DNA from 2 places in the Streptomyces sp. WMMC940 genome. Region 1 is predicted to be linked to the other one. Evidence: riboswitches for the same ligand, from Rfam matches in the RefSeq annotation. Region 1 holds a riboswitch; the other holds the start of a gene.
What was found. Region 1 has a riboswitch for S-adenosylmethionine ahead of thrC (threonine synthase). Riboswitches for the same ligand answer to the same signal wherever they lie in the genome.

Region 1 (7,909 bases):
GCCCGGTTCGCCGATCCCGCGCCGCACCGCCTCGCGGTCCCCGTCACCGAGTGCGGAGCACACCCACAGGGCGTCCGCCTCGGGGCCGATGGCCGACAGTCCGGACACCAGTCCGCCGCCGCCGCGCCGCGCGTCGAGCGTGCCGTCCTCCCGGAAGGCGTACGTGACCGGGCCCCGGTTGGAGGCGACGAGAACTCTTGCGGCGTGCTCGTGCTCAGAGACCATGTCGCGAAACCTAGCCCTTCCTGGAACCGCTCAAACGTACGGCGGACTCCGTGGCCGGAGACCGCCGGAGATCGTCGGAGACCTGCCCACGACCGTTGGCCGCGGCCGGTGACCGGCTGCGCGCCGCCCCGGGGGACCACCGGAGACCGGCCCGGGACACGTGCGCCCGGTCCGGGGCCGCCGGTTCGGCCCAGGGCAGGCGGTGTGCCTGGTGGTCCGGTCACTCGCCGGGCCCGGACCTGCCGCCCGGCGGGGACCGTCGGGGGCGGGCCCGGACGGCCGACCGGGCCCGCGTCTCCCGGAGACGGTTTCGGACCGTCACGCGCCGCCGGTCGGCGTGCGGACACCGGTCCGGCCCGGTCGCGTGCCGTCCCCCGACGACGGCCCGACCGGTCGCGCTCACGTGATCAATGGTTCCCCCGGTCGCGCGTCGCCGCGAGCGCGATGGCGCCGGCGGCCGAGAGTGCCAGGGCCACTCCGCCGAGCAGCCAGAGCCGCTCGCCGTCGTGGCCGGCGGCCGCGATCTGGCCGACGGCCCCGCTGCCGTTGCCGTCACCGCTGTCGTGGGCCGGGGCACCGGCGTGCCCGGCGCCCGCCGCACTGCCGGGGCCACCGGGGGCCGGCGGCACGCCCGCCCCACCCTGGGCACCGTCCTCGGCGCCCTCCCCGTGGAGACCGTCCTCATGGCCCTGTTCGAGGCTGTGGTCGTGACTCTCCTCGTCGCCGAGGTCGGTACGGGGAGCCCCGAGCTCCCCGACCTCCTCGGCCACGGGCGCCGCCGTGCACCGGGCGTCCTTGGTGCCGGTGCCGCAGTTGGACCGCGGGGACTGGACCTCCAGGCCGCCGCCGAGCCGGCCGTCGCCGCCGTCGCCACCGTCCTCGCCGCCCACGGTGACCGAGTAGGTGACGGTCGCCGTCCTCCCGGCCGGGATGGCACCCGAGTAGGAGAGCACGGGCTCGGCGTACGCGACCCGGCCGAGGGTGGTCCGGGCGTTGCGGTCGTAGACGGCGTCGTCGAGGGTGCCGCCGAGATCGTCGGTGAAGCGCACGTCGGGGAGGTCCCGCTCGCCGTTGTTCGTCGCCCTGATGGTGAACGTGAGGGTGTCCCCGAGGGCGACCCTCTTCGCCGACGCCGTCTTGGTGATCTCCAGATCGGGGGCCGGCGCCGACAGGGCGGCAGCCGCCGGCACCAAGCCCGTCGTGACGGCGGCGGCACCCGCGGCGACCGCCAGGGCCCCGAGGAACCGGGGCCGATCGCCTCTGCTGCGCCCGCGGCCCCTCGTCGGTTCCTGGCCGGGCACGGCCCGAACAGGACGGAAGACCCGAGCACCCTGTGAACTCGCATTGCCCATAAGTCCGAAATGTAGACAATCATCCCGGCTGGGCCGTGTTACGCCGCGCCCGTGTTGCGTCGCCCCGCCCGTCTCGCGTACTCGGCGATGTCCACCATCGGTGGGCGCTCCTCCGTGTCCACCGCGTGCGTCCGCGGGACGAACCCGGCCTCGCCGCGCTCGAACTGGGTCAGGGCCGGGCGGACCAGGTGCCCTCGGGACAGGCGCAGCTGGGCCGTGCGATAGATCGCCGCCGCCATCCGGCCCAGCGCCTGCCCGTCCTGGTGGCGGTGCAGCCGTACGCCCACGTCCACCTGCGCCAACGCGTCCAGGCCCACCGTGTGCAGCGCGTCGACCAGCAGGCCCAGCTCCACCCCGTAGCCGACCGGGAACGGCAGCCGCTCCAGCAGCGAGCGCCGCGCCGCGTACTCCCCGCCGAGCGGCTGGACGAACCCCGCGAGCTGCGGCCAGTGCAGATTGAGCAGGGGCCGGGCCACCAGCTCGGTCACCCTCCCGCCCTGGCCGGGCGCGTCGCCGAGCGGCCGGTCGTACATCGCCTTGACGAACTGCACCTCGGGGTCGGTCAGCAGCGGTCCGACGGTCCCGGACACGAAGTCCGCCGAGAACTCCTTCAGGTCGGCGTCCACGAAGCAGACGACGTCGCCTCCGGTCGCCAGGAGGGAACGCCACAGCACCTCGCCCTTGCCGGGCGCGGCCGGGATGCGCGGGAGTATCGCGTCCCGGTGCACCACCCGGGCGCCGGCGCGTGCGGCGACCTCGGCGGTGCGGTCCGTCGACCCCGAGTCCACGACGACCAGCTCGTCCACGAGCGGCACCGCGTCGGTCATCAGGTCGCGCCGGATCGCGGCGACGATCTCCCCGACCGTCGCCTCCTCGTTCAGCGCGGGGAGCACCACGCTGACCGTGGTGTCCTGCTTGGCGGACAGCAGCCGGTCCAGTGGACGGTCCGCCACCGACCAGGACCGCCGGGCCAGCCAGCGCTCCACCTCTTCCAGCACGTGATCTCCATCTCGCGGATCGGACGGCCATCTCAAGCGTCCGGGGGTTCGGTTACAGTCTTGAACAACGCGGACCGCAGATGCATGTCGGGGTCGTCGCGCCGAGACAATCGAATACCGCTCATCCAGAGGGGCAGAGGGACACGGCCCGTTGAAGCCCCGGCAACCCTCCAGCCGATCTCGTCGCGCGTCGCGGCCGAGGCTCACGGCTAGGGAAGGTGCCAATTCCGTCTCGCGGTGAAACGCACCGCGGGGAAGATGAGGAGAAAGGGCCTCGCCTCCATGGCTGTGCAGACTGTTGCCACCACCGATTCTGCCGACACCGTCGACCTGGGCCCCGCCTCCGGGCTCTCCTGCCGCGAGTGCGGCGAGCGCTTCGCCCTCGGTCCGATCTTCGCCTGCGAAGCCTGTTTCGGGCCGCTCGAAGTCGCGTACGACCTGCCGAGCGGCGACGTCGAGGAACTGCGCAAGCGGATCGAGAGCGGTCCGGAGAACATCTGGCGCTACGCGCCGCTGCTGCCCGTGCCCGCCGACGTGGCGAGCAAGCCGAACCTGAACCCGGGCTTCACCAAGCTCGTCCAGGCCGACAACCTCGCGCGCGAGCTCGGCGTCACCGGCGGACTCTGGGTCAAGGACGACTCCGGCAACCCGACCCACTCCTTCAAGGACCGGGTCGTCGCCCAGGCGATCGAGGCCGCCCGGGCCTTCGGCTTCACGACCCTCTCCTGCTCCTCCACCGGCAACCTGGCCGGTGCCGTGGGTGCCGCGGCCGCGCGCGCCGGCTTCCGCTCCTGCGTGTTCATCCCGCACGACCTGGAGCAGGGCAAGGTGGTCATGGCCGCCGTCTACGGCGGAGAGCTGATCGGCATCGAGGGCAACTACGACGACGTCAACCGCTTCTGCTCCGAGCTCATCGGCGACCCGGCCGGCGAGGGCTGGGGCTTCGTCAACGTCAACCTCCGCCCGTACTACGCCGAGGGCTCCAAGACGCTGGCGTACGAGATCTGCGAGCAGCTCGGCTGGCGACTGCCGGACCAGATCGTCATCCCGATCGCCTCCGGCTCCCAGCTCACCAAGATCGACAAGGGGCTCCAGGAGCTGATCAAGCTGGGTCTGGTCGAGGACCGGCCCTACAAGATCTTCGGTGCCCAGGCCGAGGGCTGCTCCCCGGTGTCCGTGGCGTTCAAGGCCGGCCACGACGTGGTCAGGCCGCAGAAGCCGGACACCATCGCCAAGTCCCTGGCGATCGGCAACCCGGCGGACGGTCCGTACGTGCTCGACATCTGCCGGCGCACCGGTGGTGCCGTGGAGGACGTCACCGACGAGGAGATCGTGGACGCGATCAAGCTGCTGGCCCGCACCGAGGGCATCTTCACCGAGACCGCGGGCGGCACGACCCTCGGTGTGGCGAAGAAGCTGATCGAGGCCGGGGTGATCGACCCGTCCCTCACCACGGTGGTCGTCAACACGGGTGACGGCCTCAAGACCCTCGACGCGGTGGCCCCGACGACGGGTATGTCCGCAGTCATCCGCCCCAACCTGGACTCCTTCCGAGAGGCTGGCCTCGCATGAGCGTCAACGTCCGCATCCCCACCATCCTCCGCACCTACACGGGCGGCCGGGCCGAGGTCCCGGCCGAGGGTGCCACCCTCGCCGAGGTCATCGCCGACCTGGAGAAGCACCACACGGGCATCGCGGCCCGGGTCCTGGACGACCAGGGCAAGCTGCGCCGTTTCGTGAACGTGTACGTCAACGACGACGACGTGCGCTTCGAGCAGGGCCTGGAGACGGCGACGCCGGACGGTGCCGGGGTGTCGATCATCCCCGCGGTGGCGGGCGGCTGATCGCCACGCAGAGTCAGCAGAAGTGCCCCCTCCGCAAGCTCGGCGGAGGGGGCGTTTCTGCATGGTTGAGCGCGATAGAGTTGGGGAAGCCCCCTCCGCTGCGTGTGCCAGGCGCATATGAGAATGCGGTCGCGCACGACAGGAAACAGCCAAAGTGTTCGAGCGTGATGCGCGGTAAGTGCGCTTTGTCCGGCCCGACTTGCCCGGGAATGCTCGTATTTCTACTAAGTCGTCCTTTCGGTCCTGCCCGGAATTCTCGTCCGATTGACCTGTTGCAGACGGCAGTTGGACAGATACATTCAGCCGCGGTCGACGCGTTCCGGCGCACATCCATGGGTCATCCGTATGCCCCTCCGGGCACCGGGGGACACCGCTGGGTGAGGTCTGACCCGGGTCCGCGAAGTGCGGTCCTGTGCAAGGGCCAGTAATAGGGGAGTTAGGCATGGCTCAGGGCACCGTCAAGTGGTTCAACGCGGAGAAGGGGTATGGCTTCATCGCGGTCGACGGTGGTGCGGATGTTTTCGTCCACTACAGCGCGATCCAGATGGACGGATACCGCACCCTGGAGGAGGGTCAGCGAGTCGAGTTCGAGATCTCGCAGGGCCAGAAGGGGCCGCAGGCGGACATGGTCCGCGTAGCCGGCTGAGCGCCGACTGACTGCAGCAACGTGACGGAGGGTCCGTGCCAGGGGCACGGACCCTCCGCCGTGCCCGGGGGCCGTTTTCGCCGCGGCCGTGCCCGGGGCCGCCTTCGTCGCGGCCTGACTGCTCGCCGCCGTGCGCGGGAGTGGTTCCGGGCCTTGGCCGGTCCGCTCGCCGCCGAGCGCGGGGTCACGACCTGCGAGGTGTGCGGGCCGCGCCTGCGCCGGGTCCGGTCCCGGACCGTGACGCCGTGGCCTGATGGACGCCCGAGTCGCGGTCGCGCCTTGCACTCGCCGGGTCCGAGTGCTAATCATTGGCGTTAGCACTCTACGAGTGAGAGTGACAACGAAGGACCGGGTCGGTGAGGCCCGCAGGCCGGGTGGGGCAAGGAACCACAAGGCGTGCAGGCCGTCCGTCGCGGGCACCAGCGCGGTCCGGAGCAATCCACCCCAGTCCGGGAGGACCACTTCACATGGCCAAGATCATCGCGTTCGACGAGGAGGCACGGCGCGGTCTCGAGCGCGGGATGAACCAGCTCGCCGACGCCGTCAAGGTCACCCTTGGCCCCAAGGGCCGGAACGTCGTCCTCGAGAAGAAGTGGGGCGCCCCCACGATCACCAACGACGGTGTCTCCATCGCCAAGGAGATCGAGCTCGAGGACCCGTACGAGAAGATCGGCGCCGAGCTGGTCAAGGAAGTCGCCAAGAAGACGGACGACGTCGCCGGTGACGGTACGACCACCGCGACCGTCCTCGCCCAGGCGCTGGTCCGCGAGGGCCTGCGCAACGTGGCCGCCGGCGCCAACCCGATGGCCCTGAAGCGCGGTATCGAGAAGGCCGTCGAGGCCGTCTCCGGTGCCCTGCTCGACCAGGCCAAGGAGGTCGAGACCAAGGAGCAGATCGCCTCCACCGCCTCCATCTCCGCCGCCGACACCCAGATCGGCGAGCTCATCGCCGAGGCGATGGACAAGGTCGGCAAGGAAGGCGTCATCACCGTCGAGGAGTCCCAGACCTTCGGTCTGGAGCTGGAGCTCACCGAGGGCATGCGCTTCGACAAGGGCTACATCTCGGCCTACTTCGCGACCGACATGGAGCGCATGGAGGCCGGCCTCGAGGACCCGTACATCCTCATCTACAACGGCAAGGTCTCCTCGGTGAAGGACCTCCTCCCGCTGCTGGAGAAGGTCATGCAGTCGGGCAAGCCGCTGCTGATCATCGCCGAGGACGTCGAGGGCGAGGCCCTGTCGACCCTGGTCGTCAACAAGATCCGCGGCACCTTCAAGTCCGTCGCCGTCAAGGCCCCCGGCTTCGGCGACCGTCGCAAGGCCATGCTCGGCGACATCGCCATCCTCACCGGTGGCACGGTCATCTCCGAGGAGGTCGGCCTCAAGCTCGAGAACGCGGGCCTGGACCTGCTGGGCCGCGCCCGCAAGGTCGTCATCACCAAGGACGAGACCACGATCGTCGACGGTGCCGGCGAGAGCGACCAGGTCCAGGGCCGGGTCAACCAGATCCGCGCCGAGATCGAGAACTCCGACTCGGACTACGACCGCGAGAAGCTGCAGGAGCGCCTCGCGAAGCTGGCCGGCGGCGTGGCCGTCATCAAGGCCGGTGCCGCGACCGAGGTCGAGCTCAAGGAGCGCAAGCACCGCATCGAGGACGCCGTCCGCAACGCGAAGGCGGCCGTCGAGGAGGGCATCGTCGCCGGTGGTGGCGTGGCCCTGCTCCAGGCCTCCCAGGTCTTCGAGAAGCTCGAGCTCGACGGTGACGAGGCCACCGGTGCCGCCGCTGTGAAGCTGGCCCTGGAGGCCCCGCTGAAGCAGATCGCGGTCAACGCCGGCCTCGAGGGCGGCGTCGTGGTGGAGAAGGTGCGCAACCTGACCCCGGGCCACGGCCTGAACGCCGCGACCGGCGAGTACGTCGACCTCATCGCCGAGGGCATCATCGACCCGGCCAAGGTGACGCGTTCCGCGCTGCAGAACGCCGCGTCGATCGCCGCGCTGTTCCTCACCACCGAGGCCGTCATCGCCGACAAGCCGGAGAAGGCCGCCGCGGCTGCTCCGGGCGGCATGCCGGGCGGTGACATGGACTTCTGATCGACCCGAAGGTCGATCGACCGTCCTGAAGCCGAGGGCGGCACCCCTGATCCCGGGGGTGCCGCCCTCGGCCTATGCGACCCGGCGCGGCGCGCCAAGGCCGAGGGCGTACCATCGCGTGCCCGGCAGGGGGCTCCCGTTACAGCGGCGCCAGATGGAGCGTGAACCACGTCGTCTTGCCGTCGTCCGTCGGGCGGACGCCCCAGCTGCCCGCCAGCGTCTCGACGAGGATCAGGCCCCGCCCCGACTCGTCGTCGGCGGCCGCCAGCCGGGGCTGGGGCGGATGGTGGCTGTGGTCGCTCACCTCCACGGTGAGCTCGGTGCTGTTGCGCCGCATCCGCAGGCTCACCGGCCCCGCTCCGTGCTGGATCGCGTTGGTGACCACCTCGGACACCAGCAGCTGTGCGTCGTCGGAGACCTGGGCGCAGCCCCAGTCGACCAGGGACTTGGCCAGGAAGGCCCGGGCCCGCGACACCGACGACGGGGCCGCCGGGAGTTCCGTGGTCGCCGTGGCAAGCGGGGCCGCCGGCAGCTGGGCCAGGAGCAGCGTCACGTCGTCGTGGTGGTGCTCGGTGGCGGGCAGGATCGACGTCAGCACCCGGTCCACCACCGTCTCCAGGTCGTGCGCCGAGGCGAACGCCAGGTCGAGTGCGTGGATGAGCGCGTCGAGCTGTTCCTCGATGTCTCCCGCCGGTGTCTCTATCAGGCCGTCGGTGAAGAGGATCAGGCTCGACCCGGGAGCGACCGCCACCGT
Region 2 (7,909 bases), 1.6 Mb from region 1:
ACGGCGGCAGCGCGGCCGACGAGGCACGGTTGCGCCCCAGGATCTGAGGCGTACCGGAGACGGGCCCCCGCGGCGTCAGGCCGCGGCCTGACGCCCGCGCAGCAGTCCCGCCAGGGCCTCGGCGAACTCCACCGGCTCGACGGGCAACGTCACCGCCGCGTCCGCACGGCTCCAGGTGGCCAGCCAGGCGTCCTGCGGGCGCCCCATGAGCACCAGGACCGGCGGGCAGCGGAAGATCTCGTCCTTGATCTGCCGGCAGACGCCCATGCCGCCCGCGGGCACCGCCTCGCCGTCGAGCACGCACACGTCGATTCCGCCCCTGTCCAGCTCCTTGAGGACGGCGGGCAGGGTCGCGCACTCGATGAACTCGACCGCGGGAACGTCGGCGGCCGGGCGGCGGCCCGTGGCGAGCCGCACCTGTTCGCGGGTGCCGGCGTTGTCGCTGTACACCAGCACCGTGGCGGTCGACTGCATTGTTCCTCCGGGATCGTCGGGGAGAACGGGGCTGCACCGATGGGCCGGATGCTACTCCTCACGGGGCCCGCTCAGCACCGCCCGTACCGGCTCAATGACTGCTTTTGATGGGCCGTTCGGGCTGGACACGACTCACTGACACACCGAACGGCACCCCCCGGAGTGAGGGCTGGATAAGCGACCGACATAATGTCGGTCGTGGCGACAGCAACGACAGTAGAAACCGGGCACGCGCACCCGTCGGTCAATCGGCCGAACCTCACCAGCGTCGGAACCATCATCTGGCTGAGTTCCGAGCTGATGTTCTTCGCGGCCCTCTTCGCGATGTACTTCACCCTGCGATCGGTGACGGGTGCCGAGTACTGGGCAGAACGGGCTTCGACCCTGAACTTCCCGTTCTCGGCGACCAACACCACGATCCTGGTGCTCTCCTCCCTCACCTGCCAGCTCGGCGTCTTCGCCGCCGAGCGCGGTGACGTGAAGAAGCTCCGCACCTGGTTCGTGATCACGTTCGTGATGGGTGCGATCTTCATCGGCGGCCAGGTGTTCGAGTACACCGAGCTGGTCAAGCACGAGGGCCTCTCGCTCTCGTCGGACCCGTACGGCTCGGTCTTCTACCTGACCACCGGCTTCCACGGCCTGCACGTGACGGGCGGTCTCATCGCCTTCCTGCTCGTTCTCGGCAGGACGTACGCGGCCCGGAGGTTCACCCACGAGCAGGCAACCGCCGCCATCGTCGTGTCCTACTACTGGCACTTCGTCGATGTCGTCTGGATCGGCCTCTTCGCCACGATCTACATGATCAAGTAGCCGGGCTCCGTACCCGCACACATTCCAGAAGCATCGACGCAGAAGATCCTGACACCGGGGTAATCCGTGAAAAAGCTCTCCGCACGACGACGCCATCCGCTGGCGGCGGTCGTCGTCCTACTCCTCGCGCTGGCGGCCACTGGGGGGCTGTACGCCGCGTTCGCGCCCGCGGACAAGGCGCAGGCCGATGAAACCGCCCAGTCCCTCGCCATCGAGGAGGGCAAGAAGCTCTACACCGTCGGCTGCGCCAGCTGCCACGGAACCGGCGGTCAGGGCACCTCCGACGGGCCGTCCCTGATCGGCGTGGGTTCTGCCGCCGTGGACTTCCAGGTCGGCACCGGCCGTATGCCCGCCCAGCAGCCGGGCGCCCAGGTGCCGAAGAAGCCGAACATCTACTCGCAGGCCGAGATCGACCAGCTCGCTGCGTACATCGCCTCCCTGGGCCCGGGTCCGGTCACGCCAACCGAGAAGGAGTACAACCCCGAGGGTGCCAACATCGCCCGAGGCGGCGACCTGTTCCGCACCAACTGCGCCCAGTGCCACAACTTCACGGGTGAGGGCGGTGCGCTGACGCACGGCAAGTACGCCCCGAACCTCGAGGGCGTGAGCCCGAAGCACATCTACGAGGCCATGCAGACCGGCCCGCAGAACATGCCGTCCTTCCCCGACACGACGATGCCGGAGCAGGAGAAGCGCGACATCATCGCGTACATCCAGACGGTGAACAGCGGCGAGGCGGAGACCCCGGGCGGACTGAGCCTCGGTGGGCTCGGACCCGTCAGCGAGGGACTGTTCGCATGGGTGTTCGGTCTGGGTGCGCTGATCGCCACCGCCATCTGGGTCGCGGCCCACACCGCTAAGGCCAAGAAGTCATGAGTAGCCAAGACATTCCCGAAGAGACCCTGCCCTCCGAGCAGGAGAACGCGCACGGCGCCGTGGCGACGAAGGACCCCTTCGCCGACCCGGGCCTCCCTGCCCACCGGCCGCGGATCCAGGACATCGACGAGCGGGCCGCCAAGCGGTCCGAGCGCACGGTCGCCCTGTTGTTCACCGTGTCGATGCTCGCGACGATCGCGTTCATCGCGTCGTACGTGATCTTCCCGGTCGACAAGATCGTCTACATCTGGCCGTTCGGTCACGTCAGCGCGCTGAACTTCTCGCTGGGCGTGACGCTCGGTGTCGCCCTGTTCTGCATCGGCGCGGGCGCGGTCCACTGGGCCCGCACCCTGATGTCCGACCAGGAGCTGGTGGACGAGCGTCACCCGATCGAGGCCCCGCCGGAGGTCAAGGCCAAGGTCCTGGCCGACTTCGCCGCGGGAGCGGAGGAGTCCGGCTTCGGCCGGCGCAAGCTGATCCGCAACACCCTCTTCGGCGCGCTCGCCATGGTGCCGCTGTCCGGTGTGGTGCTGCTGCGCGACCTCGGTCCACTGCCGGAGGACAAGCTCCGCCACACGCTGTGGGCCAAGGGCAAGCAGCTCATCAACATGAACACGCACGAGCCGCTGCGCCCCGAGGACGTGGCCGTGGGTTCGCTGACCTTCGCCATGCCCGAGGGTCTGACCGAGCACGACCACAGCTTCCAGACCGAGATCGCCAAGGCCGCCCTGATGATCGTCCGGATCCAGCCGGAGGACATCAAGGACAAGCGCGAGCTCGAGTGGTCCCACGAGGGCATCGTCGCCTTCTCGAAGATCTGCACCCACGTGGGCTGCCCGATCTCCCTGTACGAGCAGCAGACCCACCACGTGCTCTGCCCGTGCCACCAGTCCACCTTCGATCTCTCCGACGGCGCCCGCGTCATCTTCGGCCCGGCCGGTCACGCCCTTCCGCAGCTGCGGATCGGTGTGAATGACGAAGGCTTCCTCGAAGCGCTCGGCGACTTCGAAGAGCCCGTCGGTCCTGCTTTCTGGGAGCGCGGATGAGCACTGCATCTGACAAGAGGAAGGCTCCGGCCGGCGAGCGCGTCGCCGACTGGGCCGACGGCCGGCTGGGGATCTACTCCCTCGCCAAGGCCAACATGCGCAAGATCTTCCCGGACCACTGGTCCTTCATGCTGGGTGAGGTCGCGCTCTACAGCTTCATCATCATCATCCTCACGGGTGTGTACCTGACGCTGTTCTTCCACCCGTCGATGAACGAGGTGGAGTACCACGGCAGTTACGTCCCGATGCAGGGCGTGCTGATGTCGGAGGCGTACGCCTCGACCCTGGACATCAGCTTCGACGTCCGCGGCGGTCTGCTGATCCGGCAGATCCACCACTGGGCGGCGCTGATCTTCCTCGCGGCCATGATGGTCCACATGATGCGCGTCTTCTTCACGGGCGCGTTCCGCAAGCCGCGCGAGATCAACTGGCTGTTCGGCTTCCTGCTGTTCGTCCTGGGCATGTTCACCGGTTTCACCGGTTACTCGCTCCCGGACGACCTGCTCTCCGGCACCGGTGTCCGCTTCATGCAGGGCGCGATCCTGTCCGTGCCCATCGTCGGCACGTACCTGTCGATGTTCCTGTTCGGCGGGGAGTTCCCCGGCGGCGACATCGTGGCCCGGTTCTACTCGATCCACATCCTGCTGCTGCCGGGCATCATGCTCGGCCTGCTGGTGGCGCACCTGATCCTGGTCTTCTACCACAAGCACACGCAGTTCGCGGGCCCCGGCCGGACGAACAACAACGTGGTCGGCATGCCGCTGCTGCCGATCTACATGGCCAAGGCCGGCGGCTTCTTCTTCCTGGTCTTCGGCGTCATCTCGGTCATCTCGGCGATCGCCACGATCAACCCGATCTGGGCGCTCGGCCCGTACCGGCCGGACCTGGTGTCCACGGGCGCCCAGCCCGACTGGTACATGGGCTTCTCCGAGGGCCTGATCCGTGTGATGCCCGGCTGGGAGATCAACCTCTGGGGCCACACCCTGGTCCTGGGCGTCTTCATCCCGCTGGTGATCTTCCCGCTGGTGCTGGCGTCCATCGCGGTCTACCCGTTCATCGAGTCCTGGGTCACCGGGGACAAGCGCGAGCACCACATCCTGGACCGCCCGCGCAACGCCCCGACCCGTACCGCCTTCGGTGTGGCCTGGCTGACCTGGTACTTCGTGCTGCTGATCGGTGGTGGGAACGACCTCTGGGCGACCCACTTCCATCTGTCGATCAACGCGATCACCTGGTTCGTCCGGATCTTCTTCTTCGCCGGACCGGTCCTCGCCTTCATCATCACCAAGCGGATCTGCATGGGTCTGCAGCGGCGCGACAAGGACAAGGTGCTGCACGGACGCGAGTCCGGCATCATCAAGCGCCTGCCGCACGGTGAGTTCGTCGAGGTCCACGAGCCGCTGACGCAGGAGGCCCTGCACACGCTCACCGCCCACCAGCAGTACACGCCGGTCGAGATCGGCCCGACGGTCGACGAGAACGGCGTGGAGCGGAAGGTCCCGCGCGCCGAGAGGCTCCGGGCGCGGCTCAGCAAGGCGTACTACGGCAAGGACAACCAGGTCGCGAAGCCGACCGTCGAGGAGTACAAGGAGATCACGAGCGGCCACGGCCACCACTGATCCCCTTCGCTGATCGCAGCGATCGCCACGGCCGGGTACCTCCCGGCGACAGTCGGGCGGAGAGCCCCGTCCATCCGATGGACGGGGCTCTCCGCCGTCCCGGGGGTCGATAGGGTGGGGGCATTCCCATCCGAACGGACCCAGGAGCGACCATGAGCGCTGTGACCCCCGCAGGTGGATCCACCGCGGCGGGCCTTTCCTGGCCCGAGGTGCTGGACTCCCTGCTGTACGGCCGTGACCAGAGCGCGGAGGCCACCGCCTGGGCCATGGACCGCATCCTGCGGGGCGAGGCGACCGACGCGCAGATCGCGGGCTTCGCCGTGGCTCTGCGGGCCAAGGGCGAGACCGTCGAGGAGATCTCCGGGCTCGTGCGGACGATGTACGAGCACGCCAGGACGATCGAGGTGCCCGGGGACACGGTGGACATCGTGGGCACGGGCGGCGACGGCGCCAAGACCGTCAACATCTCCACCATGTCCGCGATCGTCGTGGCCGGCACCGGCGCGAAGGTGGTCAAGCACGGCAACCGGGCCGCGTCGAGCGCGAGCGGCGCCTCGGACGTCCTGGAGAAGCTCGGCGTCAATCTGGAGCTGACACCGGAGCGGGTCGCCGCGGTCGCCGAGGAGGCGGGGATCACCTTCTGCTTCGCGGTGAAGTTCCACCCGGCGCTGCGGCACGTCGCCGCGGCCCGCAGGGAGCTCGGCATCCGCACGACGTTCAACTTCCTGGGGCCGCTGACCAACCCCGCTCGGGTGGGGGCCCAGGCCACCGGCGTCGCGGACGCCCGGATGGCGCCGATCATGGCGGGTGTGCTGGCCGCGCGCGGCTCCAGCGCGCTGGTCTTCCGCGGCGACGACGGCCTGGACGAGCTCACGACGACCGCGACCTCGCGGGTGTGGGCGGTCCGGAACGGCGCCGTGCACGAGGAGACCTTCGACCCCCGGGACGTGGGCATCGAGCCGGTCCCGGTGGAGGCACTGCGCGGCGCGGACGCCTCGTACAACGCGGATGTCGCCCGCCGGCTGCTCGCCGGGGAGACCGGGCCCGTGCGGGACGCGGTCCTGCTGAACTCGGCCGCGGCGCTGGTCGCGCTCGGCAAGGACGAGGGCGATCTCGTGGACCGGCTCAGGGCCGGGATGGCGCGGGCCGCGGAGTCCATCGACTCGGGCGCGGCGAAGCGGGCGCTGGACCGCTGGGTGGCCGCGAGCAACGCATGATGTGGCGCGGGGCGCAGTCCGGATGGCGGACTGCGCCTTGCGTGCCGTGAGACGTGTGGCAGGATGCTTCCCAAGGTCATGAGTGACAGCGACTACGGCCCCGGCCCGCTGTCCGGCAACCCTCCGTCCGTGGCGGGGTGCCCCGGGTGAAGACCAGGCCGTGGGCAGCGAGGTCCGCGGCAAGCGCGGACCCCGCGGACATCGGTGAATGTCGCAACCCTGGGGTCCTGGTCCTCGAGGGAGCTGTCTCGTGAGCAAGCGAATGCGTTAGGGCCGTCGGCCCCTCTCCTCCTCCGTGCGCGTACCCGTGGTGCCGCGCGTCGAGGCAACACCCGTATGCGGAACGGCCGTTGTGAGCCGTCATACCGCGGGCGGGTCCTTTCGCACCTATTCGCCCTTGTCTGCCGGGAGATACCGTCATGTCCGTGCACCCGAACACCGTCGAGACCGCCGCCCCTGCCGCAGCCTTCACCGCCACGTCCGGGGACGGCTCGACCGCGGCCGGCGCGGCCGGCGCCACCGCCACCGCCGTTCGTACCGCCGCCGGCGACCACGACCCCTGCTGTGACGCCCCGCTGCCGGTGCTCGGACGGGACGTCACCGTGCCGCTCGTGACCGGTGGCGAAGTCACCTACGCCGCGCTCGACTACGCGGCCAGCGCCCCGGCCCTGCAGCGTGTGTGGGACGACGTCGCCGCGTACGCCCCGTACTACGGCAGCGTCCACCGCGGCGCCGGGTACCTCTCGCAGCTGTCCACCGACCTGTTCGAGGACGGCCGGGCAACGGTCCATGAGTTCCTGGACTGCCGCGACGGCGACCAGGTCGTGTTCACGCGGTCGACGACCGACTCGCTGAACCTGCTGGCCGGCGCGCTCCCCGACGGCTGCGAGGTCTTCGTCTTCGAGACCGAGCACCACGCCGCCCTGCTGCCGTGGGCGAGCGCCCGCGTGACGTACCTGAACGCGCCGCGCACCCCGGGCGAGGCGGTCCGGACGCTGGAGTCGGCGCTCGCCGGCCGCGATCCCCACGGCCCCGCCCTGGTCTGTGTGACCGGTGCGTCCAACGTGACGGGCGAGCTGTGGCCGGTAAGGGAACTGGCCGCCGCGGCGCACGCCCACGGCGCGCGCATCGTCCTGGACGCCGCCCAGCTCGCCCCGCACCACCGCGTCTCCGTGCGGGAGCTGGACGTCGACTGGGTCGCCTTCTCCGGGCACAAGCTGTACGCGCCGTTCGGCTCCGGTGTGCTCGCCGGCCGCGCGGACTGGCTGCAGGGCGCCGAGCCGTACCTCGCGGGCGGCGGCGCCTCGCGGAGGGTCTCGCGGCGTACCGACGGCGGCGTGGACGTCGAGTGGCACACCACCGCGGCCCGCCACGAGGCCGGTTCGCCGAACGTCATCGGCGTCCACGCGATCGCCTCCGCCTGCAGGGCGCTCACGGAGGCGGGCTTCGACGCCCTCGTCGAGCGCGAACGGCACCTCATCGCGAAGGTCCGTGCGGGTCTCGCCGAAGTGCCCGAGGTCCGGGTGCTGTCGCTGTTCGGCGACGACTCCCCCCGGGTCGGCGTCATCTCCTTCGTGGTGGAGGGCTGGAACAGCTCGCACTTCGCGGCCGCGCTGTCCGCCGAGTACGGCATCGGCGTGCGCGACGGACTGTTCTGCGCCCATCCGCTGGTGCGCACGCTGCTGGGCGGTGACCCGCGGGAGGCCGGCGAGTGCGGTGCCCCGGAGACCGGGCAGGGCGAGCGTAGCGAGGTGGGGGTCCACCCGGCCGAGGGCCGGGGGAGGTCGCTGAACGCGATCCGGGTCAGCTTCGGGGCCGGCACGCCGGACGAGCACGTGGAGCGGTTCGTGGGGGCGGTCGCGGAACT

Region 2: another riboswitch for S-adenosylmethionine. It lies ahead of O7595_RS25120 (aminotransferase class V-fold PLP-dependent enzyme); the one in region 1 lies ahead of thrC (threonine synthase).

Annotation. Positions count from the first base shown of each region.
Region 1 is NZ_JAPZBC010000001.1:4,140,102-4,148,010, forward strand. Features, by position in the region: gene O7595_RS18250 (alpha,alpha-trehalose-phosphate synthase (UDP-forming)) at 1-225, opposite strand, end outside; gene O7595_RS18255 (DUF7927 domain-containing protein) at 633-1,415, opposite strand; gene O7595_RS18260 (glucosyl-3-phosphoglycerate synthase) at 1,616-2,575, opposite strand; SAM riboswitch class I at 2,694-2,840, shown strand; gene thrC (threonine synthase) at 2,858-4,147, shown strand; gene O7595_RS18270 (MoaD/ThiS family protein) at 4,144-4,419, shown strand; gene O7595_RS18275 (cold-shock protein) at 4,862-5,065, shown strand; gene groL (chaperonin GroEL) at 5,533-7,155, shown strand; gene O7595_RS18285 (PAS domain S-box protein) at 7,295-7,909, opposite strand, start outside.
Region 2 is NZ_JAPZBC010000001.1:5,694,525-5,702,433, forward strand. Features, by position in the region: gene O7595_RS25085 (L,D-transpeptidase) at 1-47, shown strand, start outside; gene O7595_RS25090 (hypothetical protein) at 76-474, opposite strand; gene ctaE (aa3-type cytochrome oxidase subunit III) at 664-1,284, shown strand; gene qcrC (cytochrome bc1 complex diheme cytochrome c subunit) at 1,351-2,160, shown strand; gene qcrA (cytochrome bc1 complex Rieske iron-sulfur subunit) at 2,157-3,206, shown strand; gene qcrB (cytochrome bc1 complex cytochrome b subunit) at 3,203-4,825, shown strand; gene trpD (anthranilate phosphoribosyltransferase) at 4,978-6,042, shown strand; SAM riboswitch class IV at 6,117-6,234, shown strand; gene O7595_RS25120 (aminotransferase class V-fold PLP-dependent enzyme) at 6,462-7,909, shown strand, end outside.